DNA from 2 places in the Nocardia sp. NPDC051750 genome. Region 2 is predicted to be linked to the other one. Evidence: predicted binding sites of a transcription regulator. Region 2 holds the regulator's gene; the other holds the start of a gene.

Region 1 (10,162 bases), 220 kb from region 2:
TTTCGGGACCAGCTTCGCCACCTACACCGGCGACAAGGCCGACGACTACGTGACGCGGCTCGATCAGACCGCCACCGGCGAATGGAAGAAGCTGGTCTCCCAGATCGGACCCGACCTGAAGGCGCGGTTCGCCGAGACCCAGGTCAACTCCACCGCCGCCGATGTGCAGTGCGGCTACGAGTCCGGTTCGGACGACAAGGCCCGGGTGGTGCTGGTCATCGACCAGCAGTTCACCACGGTCGGCGGCCCGCAACAGCAGGCTCCGGGACGGGTCAAGGTGGCGGCCAACGTCGATATGGAGCGGGTCGACGGCACCTGGCTGGTCGCCAATTTCGATACGCCGATGATGCAGCAGTAGCGGCAGCCGCGAGACGAACCAGAAGTTAGGACTCGAAGCTATGGCGAAGAACGAGACCGCGGCAGCGCAGAACACCGACGGCAACTCCGGGATACTCCCGGTAGTGGTCGCTTTCGTCACCGGTGTGGTGCTGGTGGCACTGGTCGCCGCGGGAGTTGTCTATTTCCGTGCCTTCCAGCAGAACCAGGGCGAATTGTCCGCGCAGGATGAATCCACCCGGGCGGCTTGTGATTTCGCCCGGGAAACCAACACCTATGACTACCAGGGCGATCTCGACGGTTTCCTGAAGGCGATGAAAGAGGGTGCCACCGCCAACGTGGTGCAGTCGCTGGAACAGAACTGGGACGTCCTGCGCCAGCTGCTCACCGAATCCAAGGTGAAATCCTGGGTCGACGAATCGACCTGCGGTTTCCAGTCCGGTGACGAGAAGAGCGCGAAGGTTCTGGTCAATATCGCGCTGATGAAGACCAACTCCGTGACACCCGAACCGAAACGCCAGGACATCGCGGTGGTCGCGGGTCTGCAGAAGGACGGCGACCGCTGGATCGTGAACCAGTGGGAGCTGGCCATGCTCGCGGGCGGGGGCGGCGATCCGGCCCAGCAGGCTCCGGCGGGTCCCGCTCCGGCGGCTCCCGGAGACCAACCGGCTCCGGCACCGGGTAACTGATTCCGGGCGCCTCCGGCGGTGGGTCGAGCCACCACCGCCGGAGGCTATTCGGGCGGTATCCACATATCGGTAGTACAGCGACAACAGCGCGGGCGCTGCGCCTGGTTCAGAACAGGTGGAGCGCCTGCGCTGTTGTCGCGTAGCCGGCGGCCGGTACGGCCGTCGGTTCCGCAGCCTTCCCTGCTGCTGCGGAGGTTTCGGGGGCCGGGCGGGTGTCGGCGGTACTCGGGGCCGGGGCAGTGGTGACCGTTGCGCGGTCTTCGCGCGGTGCGGTCGCGGCGGCTTTGCGGGCGGCGGATCCGGCCAGGGCGTCGGCCTGCTCGTTGAAATAGTTGCCCACATGTCCGCGTACCCAGCGGAACCGGACGGGGCCGGGGCGGGCCGCGATGGCGTGGTCGATATCGCGGATGAGTTCGATGTTCTTCACCGCGGCGCCGGTGGAGGTGCGCCAGCCGTTGTTGCGCCAGTTGGGTAGCCATTCCGAGGCGCATTTGATCGCGTAGAGCGAATCGCTTTCGATCAGCAGCGGATCGGAGCCCGGATGGGCCCGGATGGCCTCCAGGACCGCACGCAGCTCGGCGATCTGATTGGTACCTGTTGCCGCGCCGCCACTTTCGGCGCCGCCCGCGTGATCGACCCACGCCCAGCCGATGGCTCCGCCGGGGTTTCTCAGGCACGAACCGTCGGTACTCACGATGATCATGGCAGTACCTTACGCAAGTCGGCCGACAAGATCGGTGCCATGGACTTCTTCGATAGCCGCGCGCAATCGTGATTCGGTGCGGCGCAGCGCGGTGCGCAGCAGAGCGTTCCGCGGCTTGTCCCGGAGCGGGGCGGCGAAGCCGCGTGATCCGGTGTAGTCGAGTTCGGAGGTGAGTACCGACCGCCCGCGGCCCAGCGGATCGAAGCGCAGGGTCAGGCAGGCGGTGAGAGGCCCACCGGTGAGGGTGTAGCCGAGAACCGCGTCCTGCCGGTGCTCGGTGACCTCGCAGTGCAGCACGGGTCGCCATAATCCGAGCCGGAGCCCGATGTCGTACCGGGCGCCCAGACCTCGCTCGATATCACCGCGCGGCGTGATCTGCTCGGTGTACGCCAACCAGTGCGGGATCGTCCGGGGATTGCCGGCATAAGCGAAGGCTACGGTGATCGGCGCCGTCACATCGCTTGCATACTTGATGAAGCCCACGGGCCCTCCCTCCACGGCTGCCCGACAAAAGTACTATAGCCTTCCGGTTTATTTCTGGCAGTCCGGGATTCGATAGCCGTACAGCTGGAGTGTGAGCTACCGCCGAGTGGCCGGGCGATCCTATCAGGGCAGGTCGCTGCCGGGCCGGGGCGATAAACCACTCTCATGGCGAGACGATCATCACATTCCGGTCGAGATCCTGCGGTGTGGCCCGCCCGGCTTTGCCCGCCGGGTTTCGTGGACTGTCGCCGGGGTACCTAACACCCGCCGGCGAGCGCCGTACTCGACTGTCGTGCGCAGGCACCCCGGCCAACGACGTCCGGCTGTCGCGGGAACCTGGTTCGACGCTCGCCGGTCCCCGTCAGCTGAAGACGCCCGCTTCGCGGCCTGTCCCCGGCGGGCCCGCGAAGGCCTGCGCGATGGTCAGCCACTCCATCGCCTGTTTCCCGGTCGCCTGGAGCGCCAGATCGTCCGGATGGCGGCGCTGTGTCACCAGCAGGCAGAAATCGAGTGCCGATCCGCTGATCCGCTGTGCTGCGTCCGCTGGGCCCCAGGACCACTGCGCTCCCGACGGTGCGGTGAGTTCTACCCGGAACTCGTCCGCCGGGGGCGGCAGCTCCCGGACTGCGTAGGCGAAATCCCGGGTGCGGACACCGATATGGGCCACCGCGCGCAACCGGTCGGTCGGCTCGCGGCGGATACCGAGCGCGTCCGCGACATCTTGGCCGTGTGCCCAGGTTTCCATCAGCCGTGCGGTGGCCATCGAGCCCGGGCGCATGGGCGGCCCGAACCAGGCGACCTTGGCGTCGGCGGGCACGGCGCGAAGCGCCTCGGCCAGCACGGCGCGCCCGTCCTGCCAGCGCTGTAGTAGCTCCGGAACCGGTGCACCGGCGGCCAGTGCGGCGGCGTCGTCGACGAAGGTCGCTATCCGGGGGGCGGCCTCGGTCAGCAGTTCGGTGAAGTCCGTGCTCCCGGTGCGGGCGTCGGTGGCGGCCAGCGTGGCGACCTCGTCGGTCCAGGTCAGATGTCCGATCTGATGGGCGATGGTCCAGCCGGCGGCCGGGGTGGGCCGCGCCCACTGCTCGGGCGGCAGGGGTGCGACGAGTGCTTCGAGTTCGGCGCTCTCGGCAGCGAGATCGTCGAGCAGGGAGTTCAGGTCGGCCATCGGTTCGTTCGCTTCCATGCGGCACCCGGCAGGTGCGTTGTGCGCCCCGCACCGGCAGGTGCGCCGTAGGTTCCGGCGCCGGCCAGGTGCGTCGTTCCTGGCCCGAGGCTGTCGGGCCGGCGGGAGGGCGTGGTCGGTTCGGCACGCCGGGTATCGGCGGTGTCTGCTCAGCATTCCAGCGCCGTGCACCGAATACAAGCAAGCGTGCTTGGTTTTTCCCTTGGTGGGAGGCGGAGGTACTACCAGCCGAAGATCAGGAGATGGGTGGCGCCGACGCACAGGCCCAGCACCGCCCCGTGCAGATACAGCAGCCAGGCATCCTGTTCCACCGACGCGTAGAACATCTCCATGAACTCGCCGGGCGTCAGCTGCTGGAGTTTGCGGGCCGCGAATTCATCGATCTTCTCGGCCTGCTCCCGGGTGAAATCGGCGTCCTCGACCAGCGTCGGGGCCAGCCCCACCGCCGCACCGGCCGCCCCGACCTTCAGGTTGTCGAACTGCCGGCGGCCGAACGCGGCCCGCACCACCGAGGTGGTGCGGCCGAGCTGGCGGTGGATCTCATCGGAGATGAGCTGTTCGAGCAGCAGCCGGGTCTTGTCGCCGTTGGGTCCGTTCAGCAGCTCGTTGGACAGGTTCGGCAGGGTGAGGACCTGATACGCGAGAATATGCGCGAGATCGGTGGCGGCCTGCGGCTGCCGTTTGGCCAGCAGTGCCTGTTTCCACAAATATTTGTAGCGGGGCTGGGGATCACCGGGGGTGAACACCACGCGAATAGCGATGATGTTCACCACCACACCGATAAGGGCTGTCACCAGTAGCACGATCACCCAGGACGGAACCCACCCCCAGACCGGTATGTCCTGGTGAATATGCAGATATAGGGCCAGCAGCAGACCGAACGGGGCTCCGAGTAAACCGATCCGCACCATGAACTTCAGTTCCGGCGCCGCGATGGTGGTGGTCAGGTCCTTCAGGATCTGCGGATTGTCCTGCAGATAGCGGATGACGAAACCCTTGATATCGATGAGTTGATCGACATTGTCGCCGAGCGACGCGAACGCCTTCGTGCACAGATCGGGCATTTCCCGTTCGACCCGCTGGTAGATGAGCTGGCGCATCTGCCGCGGCAGGGTCTGCCACAGATCCGGGTTCTCCCGGTTCATCACCTCGTCGACGATGGGTTTGACCTGTTTGCCGGCCAGCGCGGCGACATAGTCCGCGATACCGTCGAGGTCGAGTTCGTGAATGAAATCCCGGGGACTGCCGATCCGCATCAATGCTTTGTCGACGCAGATACTGGCCATTTTCTCGGCCCGGGCCGGAATGAAACCCTGGAAGCCGAGCCGGGAACCGTCCTCGGAGAAAGTCGGCAGAACCTGCACGCGCCGGGGTAGGTAGGGGTACAGCACGGCGAGTCCCGGAATCCGGACGCCGCGGAAGAGCAGCGGCCAGAAGAGCATCACGACACCGGTCCAGTTGGTGAACCAGCCGGCCGCGGCGCTGAAAATCGGAAAACTGATCAGGTCGACCACGAATTTGGTCTGGCCGGTGAGTTCCTCCCAATCGATCAACACTCCGGACGAGAGGGTGATCATCGCGCGCTCCCCTTCGGACCGGATTGTGGATTGGAGTGGATCGGAGATGATCACATTGTCACCGGGCCGTCCCGGGTGTCAATCAGGGCCGGACCGGGTTGCGAGCGCCGGCCCGGCGCACGCTGCCGGTCTGCTCACCCCGGCGAAACCGGAATAAGGTGCGGATATGACCGACCCCCAGGCCGCCGCCACGACACTGCCGGCTTTCCTCGACGCCCTCACGACCGGACGGCTCGAAGTGGTCGACCTGACCACTGCGCTGAGCAGCGCGACCCCGGCGCTGCGCCTGCCCGCCCCGTTCGCCAACCTGATCGATTTCAGTCTCGAGGAGGTCAGCGCCTACAACGAGCCCGGACCGTTCTGGCGGCACAACAATATCCACACCGGGGAACACGTCGGCACCCATCTCGACGCCCCGGTGCACTGGGTGACCGGACGGGACGGTGACGATGTGTCACAGATCCCGGTGCGCCGGCTCCTCGGGCGCGCCGCCGTACTCGACCTGACCGATCAGGTCGCCGCCGACCCGGACTACCTGCTCACCATCGCCGATGTGGAGACCTGGGAGCAGGCACACGGCCGGCTGGCCGCGGGAACGTGGCTGCTGCTGCGCACCGGCTGGGAGTCGCGGGGCCACTCCGAGGCGGCGTTCCTCAATGCCGACGACACCGGCTCGCATACACCGGGTGTGGCGGTCGACTGTGCGCGGTGGCTGGCCACCGAACGGGACATCACCGGGCTGGGAGTGGAGACGGTCGGGGTGGACGCGGGCCTGGCCGGAGGTTTCGACCCGGCCTTCCCGGTGCACCACTACTTCCTCGGCAACGACAAGTACGGGATCACCTCGCTGCGCAACCTCGGGCGGCTGCCCGCCTCGGGCGCGCTGCTGGTCGTGAGCCCGCTGCCGATCGTGGGGGGCACCGGGAGCCCGGCCCGGGTGCTCGCCGTGATCGATCCGGACGGTGCGCTCGGATGACGCCCGGGAACCGGGCAGATTCGATCGGGCGGGACAACGCGGAGCGGCGGGTTTACGGCCCGACGGTGGCGGATGTGGTCGGCCGAGCCCTGGCCGATCTGGGTGCCGGTCATGTCTTCGGCGTGGTCGGCAGCGGCAATTTCGTGATGACCGAAGCTCTCCGGCAGGGCGGGATGCCGTTCACCGCCACGCGGCACGAGGGCGGTGCAGCGACCATGGCCGATGCATATTCGCGCATGTCGGGCCGGGTCGGCGTGGTCTCCCTGCACCAGGGCTGCGGACTGACCAACGCGATGACCGGTATCGGTGAGGCCGCCAAGAGCCGCACCCCGATGATCGTGCTGACCGCGGACAGCCCGGCCGCGGCGCTGCGATCCAATTTCCGGATCGATCAGGAGGCGCTGGTCCGCAGTGTGGGTGCGGTGAGTGATCGGGTGTATTCGGCGCAGACCGCGGTCGCCGATGTGACGCGCGCCTTCCGCACGGCCGCGGGCCAGCGGCGCACAGTGGTGCTCAATGTGGCGATCGATATCGCGGCAGCGGCCTGCTCCGCGACCGGACCGATCGCGGCCGCGGTGACTCCGGCGCCTGTCCGGCCCGATGGGGACTCGATGGCTCGATTCGCCGAACTTCTGCGCGGTGCGCACAAACCGGTCTTCGTGGCCGGTCGCGGCGGTCGCGCCGCCGGACCCGCCATCGCCGAACTGGCCAGGATCTGTGGTGCGCTGGTCGCCACCTCCGCTGTGGCGAACGGCTTGTTCAACGGCGACGAATTCGCCCTGGGAATCTCCGGCGGTTTCGCCTCACCGGTCACCGCCGAACTCATCGCCGGCGCCGATCTGATCGTCGGATGGGGCTGTGCGCTGAACGATTGGACGACCCGCCACGGCCGCCTGATCTCCCCGGGTACCAGGATCGTGCAGATCGACGACGATATGGCGGCCCTCGGCGTGCACCGCCCGGTCGACCTGGGAGTGCTGGGCGACTGCCGGCAGACCGCCGACGATGTCCTTACCGCGATCCGGGAGTCCGGTACGGAGGCCGTAACCGGCTATCGCACCGCGGAGGTCGCCGCGTTGATCGCGAAATCGAGTCGCTGGCAGGATGTTCCGGTGGCCGACACCTCGACGGGTGACCGGATCGATCCCCGGGCGCTGACGATCGCGCTCGACGAGATCCTGCCCGCGGAGCGGATCGTCTCGATCGATTCCGGGAACTTCATGGGCTATCCCGCCACCCATCTATCGGTACCGGACGAGTTCGGTTTCTGCTTCACCCAGGCGTTCCAATCGATCGGGCTCGGACTGCACACCGCGATCGGCGCGGCCTTCGCCCAGCCCGGCCGGCTTCCCGTCCTCGGGGCCGGTGACGGCGGGTTCCTGATGGCGGTCGCCGAACTGGAGACGGCGGTGCGCGCGGAAATACCGCTGGTGGCGATCGTGTACAACGATTCCGCCTACGGCGCCGAGGTGCATCATTTCACCACCGCGGACCACACCACGGTGACCTTCCCGGAGACCGATATCGCCGCCATTGCCGCAGGTTTCGGTGCGACCGGCGTCACGGTTCGCTCGCTCGGCGACCTCGCCGCGGTGCGCGAATGGCTCGACCGCTATCGGCAGAACGGTAAGGCGCGGCCGTTGGTGATCGACGCGAAAATCACCAGTGACGGTGGCGCATGGTGGCTGGCCGAGGCATTCGCCGGACACTGACCGTCCGGTCCCGGAGGTGCCCGCCTGTACGCACCACCGAAGGTACGGCCAGGGGAGCGCAGCGACGGCGTGGGGTACCCGGATCGACTTCTTCGCCCTGGGCGAACATCGGCGGGCAGCGGAACAATGACCACCTCCATGAAGTTGAGTCGGGATAGCTCAACTATTGGAGGTTGTGTTCGTGACTACACCACTGAATCTTCCGGTGCTGTTCCTGACCGATCCCATCGTGCTGCCGGGCATGGTCGTCCCGATCGAACTGGACGAATCAGCGCAGGCCGCGATCGATGCCGCGCAGGCCGCGAAGACCGGAACCGTACTGCTCGCCCCCCGTCTGACCGAGGGGTACGCCGCCTACGGCGTGATCGCCACCATCGACCAGATCGGCCGGATGCGCGGCGGTACCCCGGCCGCGGTGCTGAAGGCCGAGCGGCGCGCGAAGATCGGGCACGGTGTCACCGGCCCCGGTGCCGCGCTGTGGGTCGAGGCCGAGCCGGTCGAGACATCCGCCGCCGACGGCCGGACCCGGGAACTGGCCGACGAGTACAAGAAGCTGGTCGTCTCCGTACTGCAACGCCGCGAGGCCTGGCAGATGATCGACGCCTTCAACCAGCTCACCGATCCCTCCGCCGTCGCCGATACGGCCGGTTATGCCGCCTACCTCACCGCCGACCAGAAACGGGAACTGCTCGAAACCCCGGATACCGCGGCCCGGCTGAACCGCCTGATCGAATGGACCAAGGCGCACATCGCCGAGGCAGAGGTCACCGAGAAGATCGGTGACGAGGTCCGCGAGAACATGGAGAAGAGCCAGCGGGAATTCCTGCTGCGCCAGCAACTCAACGCCATCCGTAAGGAACTGGGCGAGGACGAACCCGACGGCGCCGACGATTACCGGGCCCGGGTCGAACAGGCCGACCTGCCCGAATCCGTCCGGGAGGCGGCCTTGCGCGAGGTGGGCCGGTTGGAGCGGTCCAGTGACCAGAGTCCGGAAACCGGCTGGATCCGCACCTGGCTCGATACCGTGCTCGAACTCCCGTGGACGGTGAAAACCACCGATTCCACCGATGTGTCGGCCGCTCGGGCCGTGCTCGACGCCGACCACCACGGCTTGGACGAGGTCAAGGACCGGATGGTCGAATACCTGGCGGTCCGGGCCCGGCGGGCCCGGCGCGGGCTGGAGGTCGTCGGCGGGCGTGGGTCGGGCGCGGTCCTGGTCCTGGCCGGTCCACCCGGTGTCGGCAAGACTTCGCTCGGGGAATCCGTCGCGCGGGCGCTGGGCCGGAAGTTCGTGCGCGTCGCGCTGGGCGGGGTCCGGGACGAGGCCGAGATCCGCGGTCACCGGCGTACCTATGTCGGCGCGCTGCCCGGCCGGATCGTGCGCGCGATCAAAGAGGCCGGTTCGATGAACCCGGTGGTGTTGCTCGACGAGGTCGACAAGCTCGGCGCGGATTTCCGCGGCGATCCCGCATCGGCGCTGCTCGAGGTGCTCGACCCGGCTCAGAACCACACCTTCCGGGACCACTACCTGGATATGGACCTGGACCTGTCGGATGTGCTGTTCCTGGCGACCGCGAATGTCATGGAAACCATCCCCGGCCCGCTGCTGGACCGGATGGAAGTGATCACCGTCGACGGCTACACCGAAGACGACAAGGTGGCCATCGCCCGCGATTTCCTGCTGCCCCGGCAGCTGGAACGCAATGCGTTGACCTCCGACGAGGTGCGGGTCACCGATGCCGCGCTCCGCGAGATCGCGGCCGACTACACCCGGGAAGCCGGGGTCCGGCAGATGGAACGGCTCATCGCCAAGGCGCTGCGCAAGGCCGCGACCCGGCTGTCCGGCGCCGACATCGAAACCGGACTCGGCCACGACACCGGAGCGACGGAGCAGCCGGCTTCGAGCCCCGACCGCGAAGCATTGACCATCGATGTCGCCGATTTGAAGGAGTACCTGGGCAGGCCGCGGTTCACCCCGGATTCGGCCGAACGTACGGCGGTGCCGGGCGTGGCGACAGGGCTGGCGGTCACCGGGCTCGGCGGTGACGTCCTCTATATCGAGGCGAACAACGCCGAAGGCGAACGGTCGCTGACGCTGACGGGGCAACTGGGTGACGTCATGAAGGAATCGGCGCAGATCGCGCTGACCTACGTGCGGTCGCATCTGGGCGAGATCGGTATCGAGTCCTCGGTCCTGGACCGCAGCCTGCACCTGCACGTCCCGGCCGGCGCCGTGCCCAAGGACGGTCCGTCCGCCGGTGTCACCATGGTCACCGCGCTGGTTTCGCTGGCACTGGGGCGTCCGGTTCGTTCCGACGTCGGAATGACCGGTGAGGTCACGCTGAACGGCCGAGTGCTCCCGATCGGCGGAGTGAAGCAGAAGCTGCTCGCCGCCCAGCGCGCCGGTCTGAAGACGGTGTTCATCCCGGCCCGCAACGAGCCTGACCTCGACGACGTTCCCGCCGATGTGCTGGCCGAACTCGATGTCCGCCCGGTGGGCGAT
Region 2 (10,162 bases):
GCGCCCATGGTGAGCCCGCCGACCGCGTCGAATTCCCAATCCGCGACCAGTTCCCGCAGCAGTTTCCCGATCAGCGGGCCGGCCCGATGATGCAGGGTCGCGCGCCTCAGGTCGACGTAGTAGTCGGCCTCATTGCCCGAGGACAGTGTCACCTGGCCGTGCACGACGGCTAAATCGCGCACCAGCCCGGCCAAGGTATCCCGGTCGGTCGCTGCCTGGTCGATCATCGGTGTCCTTCCGCCCGTCTAGGCGAGTCGCGGCAAGTAGGTTCCGGCGCATGCTGCGGCGCCCTCCGAGCAGGATACGGGGGCGCCGCGGCGGCGGTTACCGCAGGTCGGACCGAGTCCGCGGACCTACTGCGGGACCGGGCCCTGATAGGGCCGGAAGCCGGGGTGGAAAGGCCCTCCGGGCAGCCGTGGGGCGTGCTCGTCGTCGGCGGTGGATTCACGGCGGTCCGCGCCGGCACCGGTATTACGGTCCGTTTCCCCGGCCCCGGCCGAACGGGCACCCGCGGGTTCGGGGCGCGGGGAGCGATTCACCGGCCGCGCGTCGGGCACCACGGCCAGGCTCGGCCGGCGCGGTGGCATATCGTCGCCCGGATCGGCCCCGCGCTCGGGTTCGTCCGGCGTATCGCGGTAGCGGACGTTCGGCCCCGGGTGACCATAGCCGCCGGCCCGGTCGTCGTCGGAGTCGTCGAAATCGTCGTAGCCGTCGTCCGGCCCGTCCGGATCGTCGTCGTATTCCGGACGGATCCGCGCGCGCGGATGCACTCCCGCGGGATCGTGGTCGTCGTTGCGGGTTTCGGTGACCGGCGGCAGCACATGCAGCAGCCCGGACAACCGCAGCACCGCGTCGATACCGGTCTCCCAATCCTTGGCGGCCGTGCCGACGGGCAGCATGCCGAGAGTCCAGTTGCCCTCGCTCCACAGCATCTGCACCGTATCGGAGAGGGATTCGATGAACGCGACCATCCGCTGATCGACGGCATGCCGCGCGATCTCCGGGTTGGTGGCGAACACGACCCGGTCGCCGATCGCGCCGAGTAGTTCCAGATCGGCGTCCTTGGGCGGATTCATGGTCTTGACCCGCATATCGACGTCGATATCCGAACCGATCTGGCGGCGCACCGCGACCAGGGTCGCGGAATCCTCCAGATCCAGCAGGACGAACTTCTCGCCCTTGCGGATACCGGTGACCACATCGACCGCGGTGAGGTACCCGAGCTTGGCCAGCGCACCGCGCCGCCAAGTCGAAGCGAGCGCCGGTTCCACCGACACATAGGTGTATCCCTGGGCTTTCGCCCACACCTGGCGCGCGTGACCGGTCCGCTGCCGCTGGCGCCGGTCGAAGTAGAGCAGCACTATCGCACCCGCGAGGGTGATTGCCGCCAGCCCGAACCACATTGCCGTCATCGTCGCCTAGCCTATCGACCCGCCCGGCGTAATGCCGGGCACCCACACTGCGCGCCGCGGATTTCTCATCGACCGCCCCCGTCGAGGGCGGTGCTGATGATGACCTCCGCCTGAATGGATCCGTCCGGGCTCGGCTGCCCCTGCACGATCACCAGGTCCCCGGCGGGCAGGGCGTCGACCGTGGCCCCGGCCAGCGAGATCACCTGGGTGGACGGGGTGGTATGCACCGTGACCTCGTCTCCGGTGAGGGTGCTGAGGGTCAGTGTCCCACCGGTATTCGAGCTGATGGTGCCCATGGTGGTGCCGCCCGCGCCCGGATCGCCGGGGTCGCCCGAATCGGGCATCTCCGGGAGACTCGGCAGCGGCGGGGCCGATTCCTCGGGTTGCGCGGGAATCCCGCGCCCGAGGGGGCGGGTGGTCGTGCTGTCGCTCGCGGTGTTCTGCGAGTCGCCGCCGCCGAACATCATTCCGGCCCCCACGGCGGCCAGGGCGATCAGCACGATGGCGGCCAGCCCGACCCCCAGCCAGATACCGGTCTTGTTCGACAGCCGCCGCGGCGGTTCCCCTGGCGGGCCCGGAAGCGGACCACCGGCCGGACCGTACGGATCCTGCGGGCCCGGCCCGGGCGGTCCGCCCTGGCCGCCGTAGGCGTAACTGTCGTACGTCGGCATCTCCCGGGTGGGGTTCGGACCGGCCCCCCACCCGCCGAAGGGATCGGTACCCGGGTAGGCCGTCGTCGGCTCCACATACCCCGGCACATCGCCGCCGGGCAGTTTCTCGGTCGCCGATTCTCCCGGCTGACCCAGGCGCTGGGTCGGATCATCGTCCGGCCGCCTTGCCCAGGGATCGTTCGGGTTGGTCATACCACCCAGACTAAGCGTAGCTCCGCCTCCGCTGCGGCCATGCGCGTCAATATGCCGTCCGACCGCCCGCAACAGCAGCCGGACGGGCCCGGTCCCGGGCGCGGTCACTCGCCCGGGACCGATTCCGGCATCCCTGGTGGCGCACCGGAACGGCCGGGGTCCTACGACACCTGCCCGTCCGCGTCCGCGGCCTCGCGCAGGCTCCGTCCCACGATGAGCCCGTCACCGTCCGGGCTCACTCCCACCGCGACGGTGTCGCCGTCGGTGATCTTGCCGGCCAGCAGTTCCTTGGCGAGGGTGTCGCCGATCGACTGCTGGATGAGCCGGCGCAGCGGACGCGCACCGTACACCGGGTCGTATCCGCGCACGCCCAGCCAGAACCGCGCCGAATCGCTCACATCGAGGGTGAGCCGCCGCTGCGCGAGCCGCCGCTGCAGCTGATCGAGCTGGATATCCACGACGTAGGCCAGCTGGTCCTCGTCCAGCGTCCGGAACATCACCACATCGTCGAGGCGGTTGAGGAATTCCGGTTTGAACGCCGAGCGCACGGCATTCATCACGAATTCCCGGTCGCCGCCGGCACCGAGGTTCGAGGTGAGGATCAGGATCGTATTGCGGAAATCGACCGTACGACCTTGACCATCGGTCAGGCGGCCCTCGTCGAGTACCGCGAGCAGGATGTCGAAGACATCCGGGTGCGCTTTCTCGATCTCGTCGAACAGCACCACCGTGTACGGCCGGCGCCGCACGGCCTCGGTGAGCTGGCCGCCCTGGTCGTACCCGACGTATCCGGGCGGGGCGCCGACCAGCCGGGCGACAGCGTGCTTCTCGCTGTACTCGCTCATATCGATGCGGACCATGGCGCGTTCGTCGTCGAACAGGAAGTCGGCGAGGGCTTTGGCCAGCTCGGTCTTACCCACACCGGTGGGTCCGACGAACAGGAACGATCCGGTGGGCCGGTTCGGATCCGCGACTCCGGCACGGGCACGCCGCACCGCGTCGGAGACAGCCTGCACCGCATCGGTCTGCCCGACCACCCGGCGCCCGAGTTCGGACTCCATCCGCAGCAGTTTCTCGGTTTCCCCTTCCAGCAGCCGCCCGACCGGAATACCGGTCCACGCCGAGATCACCTCGGCGATATCGTCCGGCCCGACCTCTTCCTTGAGCATCACCTCACCGTCGGATGCCGCCCCGGACGCCTCTTCGGCTTCGGCGAGCTCCTTCTCCAGAGTCGGGATCCGGCCGTACCGGAGCTCGGCCGCCTTACCCAGATCACCGTCGCGTTCCGCGCGTTCGGATTCGCCGCGCAACCCTTCGAGCTGTTCCTTCAGCACCCGGACCTGGTCGATCGCCGTTTTCTCGTTCTGCCAGCGGGTGGTGAGCTGGTTGAGCTTCTCCCGGTCGTCGGCGAGTTCGCCGCGCAGTTTCTCCAGCCGCTGTTTGGACGCCTCGTCGGTTTCTTTGGCCAGCGCGACTTCTTCGATCTCGAGCCGGCGCACCGCGCGTTCCACTTCGTCGATCTCGACCGGCCGCGAGTCGATCTCCATCCGCAGCCGCGAGGCCGATTCGTCGACGAGGTCGATCGCCTTGTCCGGCAGGAACCGGGAAGTGATGTAGCGGTCGGACAGGGTGGCCGCGGCGACCAGAGCGGAATCGGTGATCCGCACACCGTGGTGTACCTCGTAGCGTTCCTTGATCCCGCGCAGAATGCCCACGGTGTCACCCACCGTGGGTTCGCCGACCAGCACCTGTTGGAACCGGCGTTCCAGCGCCGCATCCTTCTCGATGTGCTGCCGGTACTCCTCCAGCGTGGTGGCGCCGACGAGCCGCAGTTCACCACGAGCCAGCATCGGCTTGATCATGTTCCCGGCGTCCATCGCCGATTCGCCGGTCGCACCGGCGCCGACGATCGTATGCAGTTCGTCGATGAAGGTGATGATCTGTCCCGCGCTCGACTTGATCTCCTCGAGTACCGCCTTGAGCCGCTCTTCGAATTCACCGCGGTATTTCGCGCCCGCGACCATCGCGCCCAGATCGAGGGAGACCACGGACTTGCCGCGCAGCGATTCCGGCACGTCACCGGCGATAATGCGCTGGGCCAGGCCCTCCACGATGGCGGTTTTGCCGACGCCCGGTTCACCGATGAGCACCGGGTTGTTCTTGGTGCGCCGTGACAGCACCTGCACCACCCGCCGGATCTCGGTATCGCGGCCGATCACCGGATCGAGTTTGCCGGAGCGCGCGGCGTCGGTCAGGTCGGTGGAGTACTTCTCCAGCGCCTGATAGCTGCCCTCGGGGTCCGGACTGCTGACCCGGGTGTTGCCCCGGACCGCGGTGAAGGCCTCCCGCAGTGCCGCCGCGGTGGCGCCGTACTTCTCGAGCAGCATGGTCACATCGCTGTCGCCGCCGGCCAGCCCGACCATCACATGTTCGGTGGAGACGTATTCGTCGCCGAGTTCGGTGGCCAACTGCTGGGCCGAGGTGATCGCGGCCAGCGCCTCCCGGCCGAGTTGTGGAGCGGTGGTGGCGCCGGTGGCTCGCGGCAGCCGGTCGACAATGTCCTGGGCTTCGCGGCGCACCGTAGCCGGATCGGTGCCGACCGCTTTCAGCAGCGGCCCGGCGATCCCGTCGGTCTGGTCCAGTAGCGCCACCAGCAGATGAGCCGGCCGGATCTCCGGGTTACCGGCCGCCGACGCTGCCTGCAATGCGGCGGTCAGGGCGGCCTGGGTTTTGGTGGTGGGGTTGAACGAGTCCACGAAGCACCTTCCTGCTAGTCGATATCTCCTCCGGCAACCGCACCCGTTCCGGGGACTCGTGCCGTTCTGCTCGGTTCAACGTTCGAAAGGTTGAGTCTGTTCCGCTCAAGTTTGAGATTTTTCTGGTCGACGTCCTCCGCTCGAGGTTGCCGGAAAAGTGCTGGCTCCCGGCCGATGCCGCCGCCGCGGTACCCGCGAACAAGATCGGTCAAACCCCGTATTCGTATTTCACATACACCATCATCACAATTTTCGGGGATACTGGTCGGATGAAGGACGGCCGGTAACGGCTACGTCCCTTCGGGCAGACATCAGGGAAAGGAAGCTCCACGCCGTGGATGCGCGTTCGGCAGCGCTGGTCCGCGCCAATTTCCAGTCGGTGCTGGACACACCGCAGGGAATCGAGCGGTTGGTCAGCGCATTTTATGGTCACCTGTTCGGCGTGAATCCGCGGCTGCGGGAGTTGTTCCCACCGGCCATGGATATGCAGCCGAAACGGCTGGCCACCGCAATCCAGTACATGCTCGACCACCTCGAGGACTGGGACCGCGCACAGAAGTTTCTCGAGCAACTCGCGCGCGACCATCGCAAATACGGGGTCGAGGCCGCGCACTACGACCAGGCCGGTCCCGCGCTGTACGCCGCCTTCCAGACCTACAACGGTCCGAACTGGACCAGAGAACTCGCCGAAGGATGGCGCGATGTCTGCCTGCTCATCTCCGCCGCCATGGCGATAGGCGCCAATTCCGACGATTCCCCGCCCTATTGGGAAGCGACCGTTGTCGGGCACCGGCACGTCCTCGACGACCTCGCGATCGTCCGTTTGCAGTCCGATGACCCGATCCCCTACGTCGCGGGCCAGTATGTCCCGGTATCGGTCCCGCAGCGGCCCCGGATGTGGCGGTACCTCTCCCCGGCCATCCCGTCCAACCCCTACGGCGAGATCGAATTCCATGTCCGCAAGGTCCGTAGCGGCTGGGTGAGCCCCTCGATCGTCAACGAAACCAAGGTCGGCGACCGCTGGCTCATCGGCGGTCCGCTCGGCGGCCTGCAGGTCGATCCGGACAGCGGCCGCGATGTGCTGATGATCGGCTCGGGCACCGGTATCGCACCGCTGCGCGCCCAGCTGATCGAAATGGGCCGGCGTGGAATCAACCCGCGGGTGCACTTCTTCATCGGCGGGGTCTATCCCTGCGATCTGTACGACGTGGAGAACATGTGGCAGCTCTCGCAGAGCAACCCGTGGCTCACTATCGTCCCGGTCTGCGAGCACAAGACCAACCCCTGGTGGTATCCGCATCCCACCGAGGACGCGCCCTACGGCATGCATCGGCGCCTGGTGGGCAATCTCGGCGCCGTCGTGGCCAGTTTCGGCGCGTGGGAGGATCGGCAGATCCAGATCGCCGGCTCGGCGAAGATGATCGCCGACACCCGGCGCGCGCTGCTCGCGGTCGGTACCCCGGAGGAGATCATCAGCACTGATCCGGTCTGATGCGGCACCTCCGCCTCGGCGGTCTCCGACGACCGTATGAACATGCCCCGAAGGAGTGCTCTTGATGCGATACCTCCGCCTGCACTCCGGCCTCCGCCGACCGCATCGATCTGCTCCGAAGGAGTGCTGTTGAACAGGGATCCCCGCGTGCACCCGGACCGTTCCGCGCAGTGGCGTGCGGACGTGGTCGAGCACCACCGGTTGCGCCACGATCTGGCGGTGGTCCGGCTGATCGGCGAATACGTACCGTTCACTGCGGGACAGTCGGTGGAGGTGGAGGTTCCGCAGTTCCCGGGAATGCGGCGCCGTTTCTCTCCCGCCCTCCCGCCCTCACTGGACGGGAAACTCGAATTCCATATCCGCACCGTGGCCGGCGGCTGGTGCAGCGGCGGGATCGTGGCCGATACCTCGGTCGGGGATCAATGGAAACTGGCTGCGCCACAGGGAATGTTCGATGTGGACCCCAACGGTGACGAGGTGGTGATGATCGCGGGCGGTACCGGACTCGCGCCGCTGCGGTCCCAGATCCTCGAACTCGCGCGCCACGAATGTCCGCCGGCCACCTACCTTTTCTTCGGGGGATTCTCGCCCCGGGACCTGTACGCCGCCGACATGCTGGTCCTGCTGGCGGCCGACCTGCCGTGGCTCACGGTCGTCCCGGTCGTGGAACGCCTCGACGACCCTTCCTGGCCGGACGAATGGCACGAAAGCCACCGGGTGAACATAGCTTTCGACGAGGATGACCTGATCCAGGGCACCCTCGCCGAAGTGGTCGGGTCCTACGGCTCCTTCAACCGGCACCAGGTGCTGGTATGCGGGTCACCGGCGATGACCAGGTCCACAGTCGAACGTCTGCTCGACGCGGGAACTCCGCCGGAACGGATCCAGTTCGAAGGCGCTTGAATCTATCGACTCGCCGCGGCTTCGGTGTCGCGGATTCCGGCCCCTTGGGGCCTACTTTCAGCCCTCGGGACTCGCGCCGGCGGCACAGGTGCTTCGAGGGTCTGGAAACAGGGCCGGGCCAACACCTCCTAGGGCCTCGCCGAACTCGGCGCCGGATATCTCGCTCAGCGGCGACGGTTGCGGGGCTGCCAGACGACCAGGGCGGTATTGCGTTGCGGGGGGATCAGTTCCGGCCGGTAGTCCGGCCGGGACCGTTCCCGTTCCAGCTCCGCGGCCAGTTCCACGACCCGCTGCTGGAGTTCGGTCACCTGGTTGGTGAGTTCGATGATCCGTTTGATCCCGGCCAGGTTGACGCCTTCGTCCTGGGAGAGCCGCTGCACCTCACGCAGCAGCTCCACGTCCCGTTCCGAATAGCGCCGACCGCCACCCGACGTGCGCTGCGGTGTCACCAATCCCAGCCGGTCGTAGGTGCGCAGGGTCTGCGCATGCATACCTGCCAACTGGGCGGCCACCGAGATCACAAAGTATTCTGTGCTCGATTGGCGGCCCTCCCGGGGCCCTCCGTGGTTACGCTGCGCTGCCGCCTCCGGGCCCATCGCTCGGGCCGCCGGACGCGCCGAGCTACTCTCGGGCGACACCCGTTTCGGATCGTTGGACATCACGCACCTGCCCATCCAGCTCTCGGATCGAAGCCGCTGGCCTTCTCCGCCTCCTGTAGCGCGCGCATCGCGGCCACGGCATCGTCGTCCAGCTTCGGCGGCACGGCGACCTTCACGGTGACCAGCAGATCACCGGCTCCGCCACCACGTTTGGGAACCCCACGACCACGCACCCGGAGGGTGCGCCCGTCCGCGGTACCCGGTGGCACCTTCACGCCGACCCGGCCCTCCAGGGTGGGCACCGATACGGTCGTGCCGAGCACCAGTTCACTGTAACTGACGGGGAGTGCCAGGGTGAGGTCGTCGCCGGTCCGGCCGAAGACCTTGTCCTGGCTGACCCGCACCGTGACGAACAGGTCACCCGAGGGCGCCCCGCGCAGCCCGGCCTCGCCCTGACCGGCCAGCCGGATCCGCTGTCCGTCGGCGATCCCGGGCGGGATCCGGACATTGATGGTGCGGGTGCGATTCTGGATACCGCTGCCGTGGCAGTCCACGCACGGATCGTCGATGATCGAACCGGTGCCCCGGCAGTCGTCGCACGGCTCACTGAATCCGAACGCGCCCTGATTCCGGCTCACCACCCCGCTGCCGTTGCAGATCGGGCACACCCGCGGGCTGGTGCCCGGTTTCGCGCCGCTGCCGTGGCAGGTGGTGCACGGCGACGGGCTGGTCAGGTGCAGCGGCACCGTCACACCGCGGGCCGCCTCCCGGAACCCGAGAGTCGTTTCCGCCTCCACGTCCGAGCCTCGGCGGGGCCGGCTGGTGCGGGTACCGCCGCCACCGCCCCGGTTGAACAGGCCCCCGAACAGATCGCCCAGACCACCGTCGGCCGCACCCGCCTGGCCGAAGATATCGCCCAGGTCGAAACTCTGGGTGAAACCACCGCCGGCACCGGGCGAGAAACCGCCACCCCGGCCGTACCCGCCGCCGGCGAAAAGGCGGCGGGTCTCGTCGTATTCGGCACGTTTGGCCGAATCCGACAGCACGGTATGGGCCTCGCTCACGGCCTTGAACCGTTCCTCGGCCTTGGGGTCACCCGGATTGGCGTCCGGGTGCAGATCACGGGCGAGTTTGCGATACGCCTTCTTGATCTCTTCGGTGGAGGCGTCGGAGGAGACACCCAGTTCCTTGTAGAAGTCCTTTTCGATCCACTCCCGCTGGCTCACCGGGCATCTCCTCCTTTCCGCGTTGTTCCGCGACGCCGCGCTGTGGAATTCGTTTCGCGACGCCGCGCGGTGGAATCGCTAATTTTTCGATCCGGCATCCGCATCCGATGCCTCCGCTGCGGCGGGTTCCGCCGCGGCAGCGGCATCCGGACCCGCTCCGATATCGCCTACGCCGTCGGTCACCCCGACCAGCGCGTGCCGCAGCACCCGCTCACCGAACCGGTACCCCTTGCGCATCACCACACCGATCACCGGATCGTGCCCGGAACCTTCGTGCTGAACGGCCTCGTGCAGATTCGGGTCGAAAGGTTCGCCCTCGGACCCGAATTCGTCGAGCCCCTGTTTGCGCAATGCCTCGATCAGCTTGTCGGCCACCGAGCGCAACGGCCCGGATTCCAGATCACCGTGCGCTTTGGCACGGTCCAGGTCGTCGAGCACGCCCAGGAGTTCGGTGACCACTCCGGCCTTCGCGGTGTCGATGGCGGTCTTGCGATCGCGTTCGACCCGGCGGCGGTAGTTGGTGTACTCCGCCGTCAGTCGTTGCAGATCGGCGGTGCGCTCGGCGAGTTCGGCCGCCGCATCGGGCGTGGCCGCGGTTTCCGCGGCCGCCACGTCGATGCCGTCACCGTCCTGACCGGACTGCGGAGCCTGCGGGGCGATCGCCTCACCGGCCTCCTCGACCCCGGCCGGGGCGGTCTCATCGGCCGCCCCGGCGGGTTCGCGAACCTCACCGGTCTCCGGATCGATCTTGCGTTTGTCGACGAAGCTGATCGGTTCCTCGGAATTGTCGGCTGCGTTCGTCACTTCTTCTCCGTGTCGACCGGCTCGTCCACGACCTCGGCGTCGACCACTTGGTCGTCACCGGCTGCCCCGGCGCCCGCGGCGCCGTCACCGCCGGCCGCGCCCTCGGA

Evidence for each region. The regulator HspR, encoded in region 2, represses chaperone genes until heat shock. The targets are predictions, from matches to a motif close to ANNTGAGTNNNNNNNACTCANNT.
Region 1: the regulator HspR is predicted to act here: its motif matches at 7,802-7,824, upstream of lon (endopeptidase La).

The regions. Positions count from the first base shown of each region.
Region 1 is NZ_JBITCK010000001.1:766,315-776,476, reverse strand. It holds gene ACIA75_RS03345 (hypothetical protein) at 1-358, shown strand, start outside; gene ACIA75_RS03340 (hypothetical protein) at 399-1,025, shown strand; gene ACIA75_RS03335 (ribonuclease H) at 1,132-1,728, opposite strand; gene ACIA75_RS03330 (SRPBCC family protein) at 1,738-2,211, opposite strand; gene ACIA75_RS03325 (TIGR03084 family metal-binding protein) at 2,573-3,376, opposite strand; gene ACIA75_RS03320 (hypothetical protein) at 3,616-4,971, opposite strand; gene ACIA75_RS03315 (cyclase family protein) at 5,138-5,947, shown strand; gene ACIA75_RS03310 (thiamine pyrophosphate-binding protein) at 5,944-7,659, shown strand; gene lon (endopeptidase La) at 7,901-10,162, shown strand, end outside.
Region 2 is NZ_JBITCK010000001.1:541,684-551,845, forward strand. It holds gene pyrE (orotate phosphoribosyltransferase) at 1-227, opposite strand, end outside; gene ACIA75_RS02340 (hypothetical protein) at 354-1,412, opposite strand; gene ACIA75_RS02345 (DUF5666 domain-containing protein) at 1,478-2,275, opposite strand; gene clpB (ATP-dependent chaperone ClpB) at 2,437-5,031, opposite strand; gene ACIA75_RS02355 (FAD-binding oxidoreductase) at 5,366-6,523, shown strand; gene ACIA75_RS02360 (FAD-binding oxidoreductase) at 6,653-7,426, shown strand; gene ACIA75_RS02365 (heat shock protein transcriptional repressor HspR) at 7,591-8,022, opposite strand; gene dnaJ (molecular chaperone DnaJ) at 8,085-9,251, opposite strand; gene grpE (nucleotide exchange factor GrpE) at 9,330-10,055, opposite strand; gene dnaK (molecular chaperone DnaK) at 10,052-10,162, opposite strand, start outside.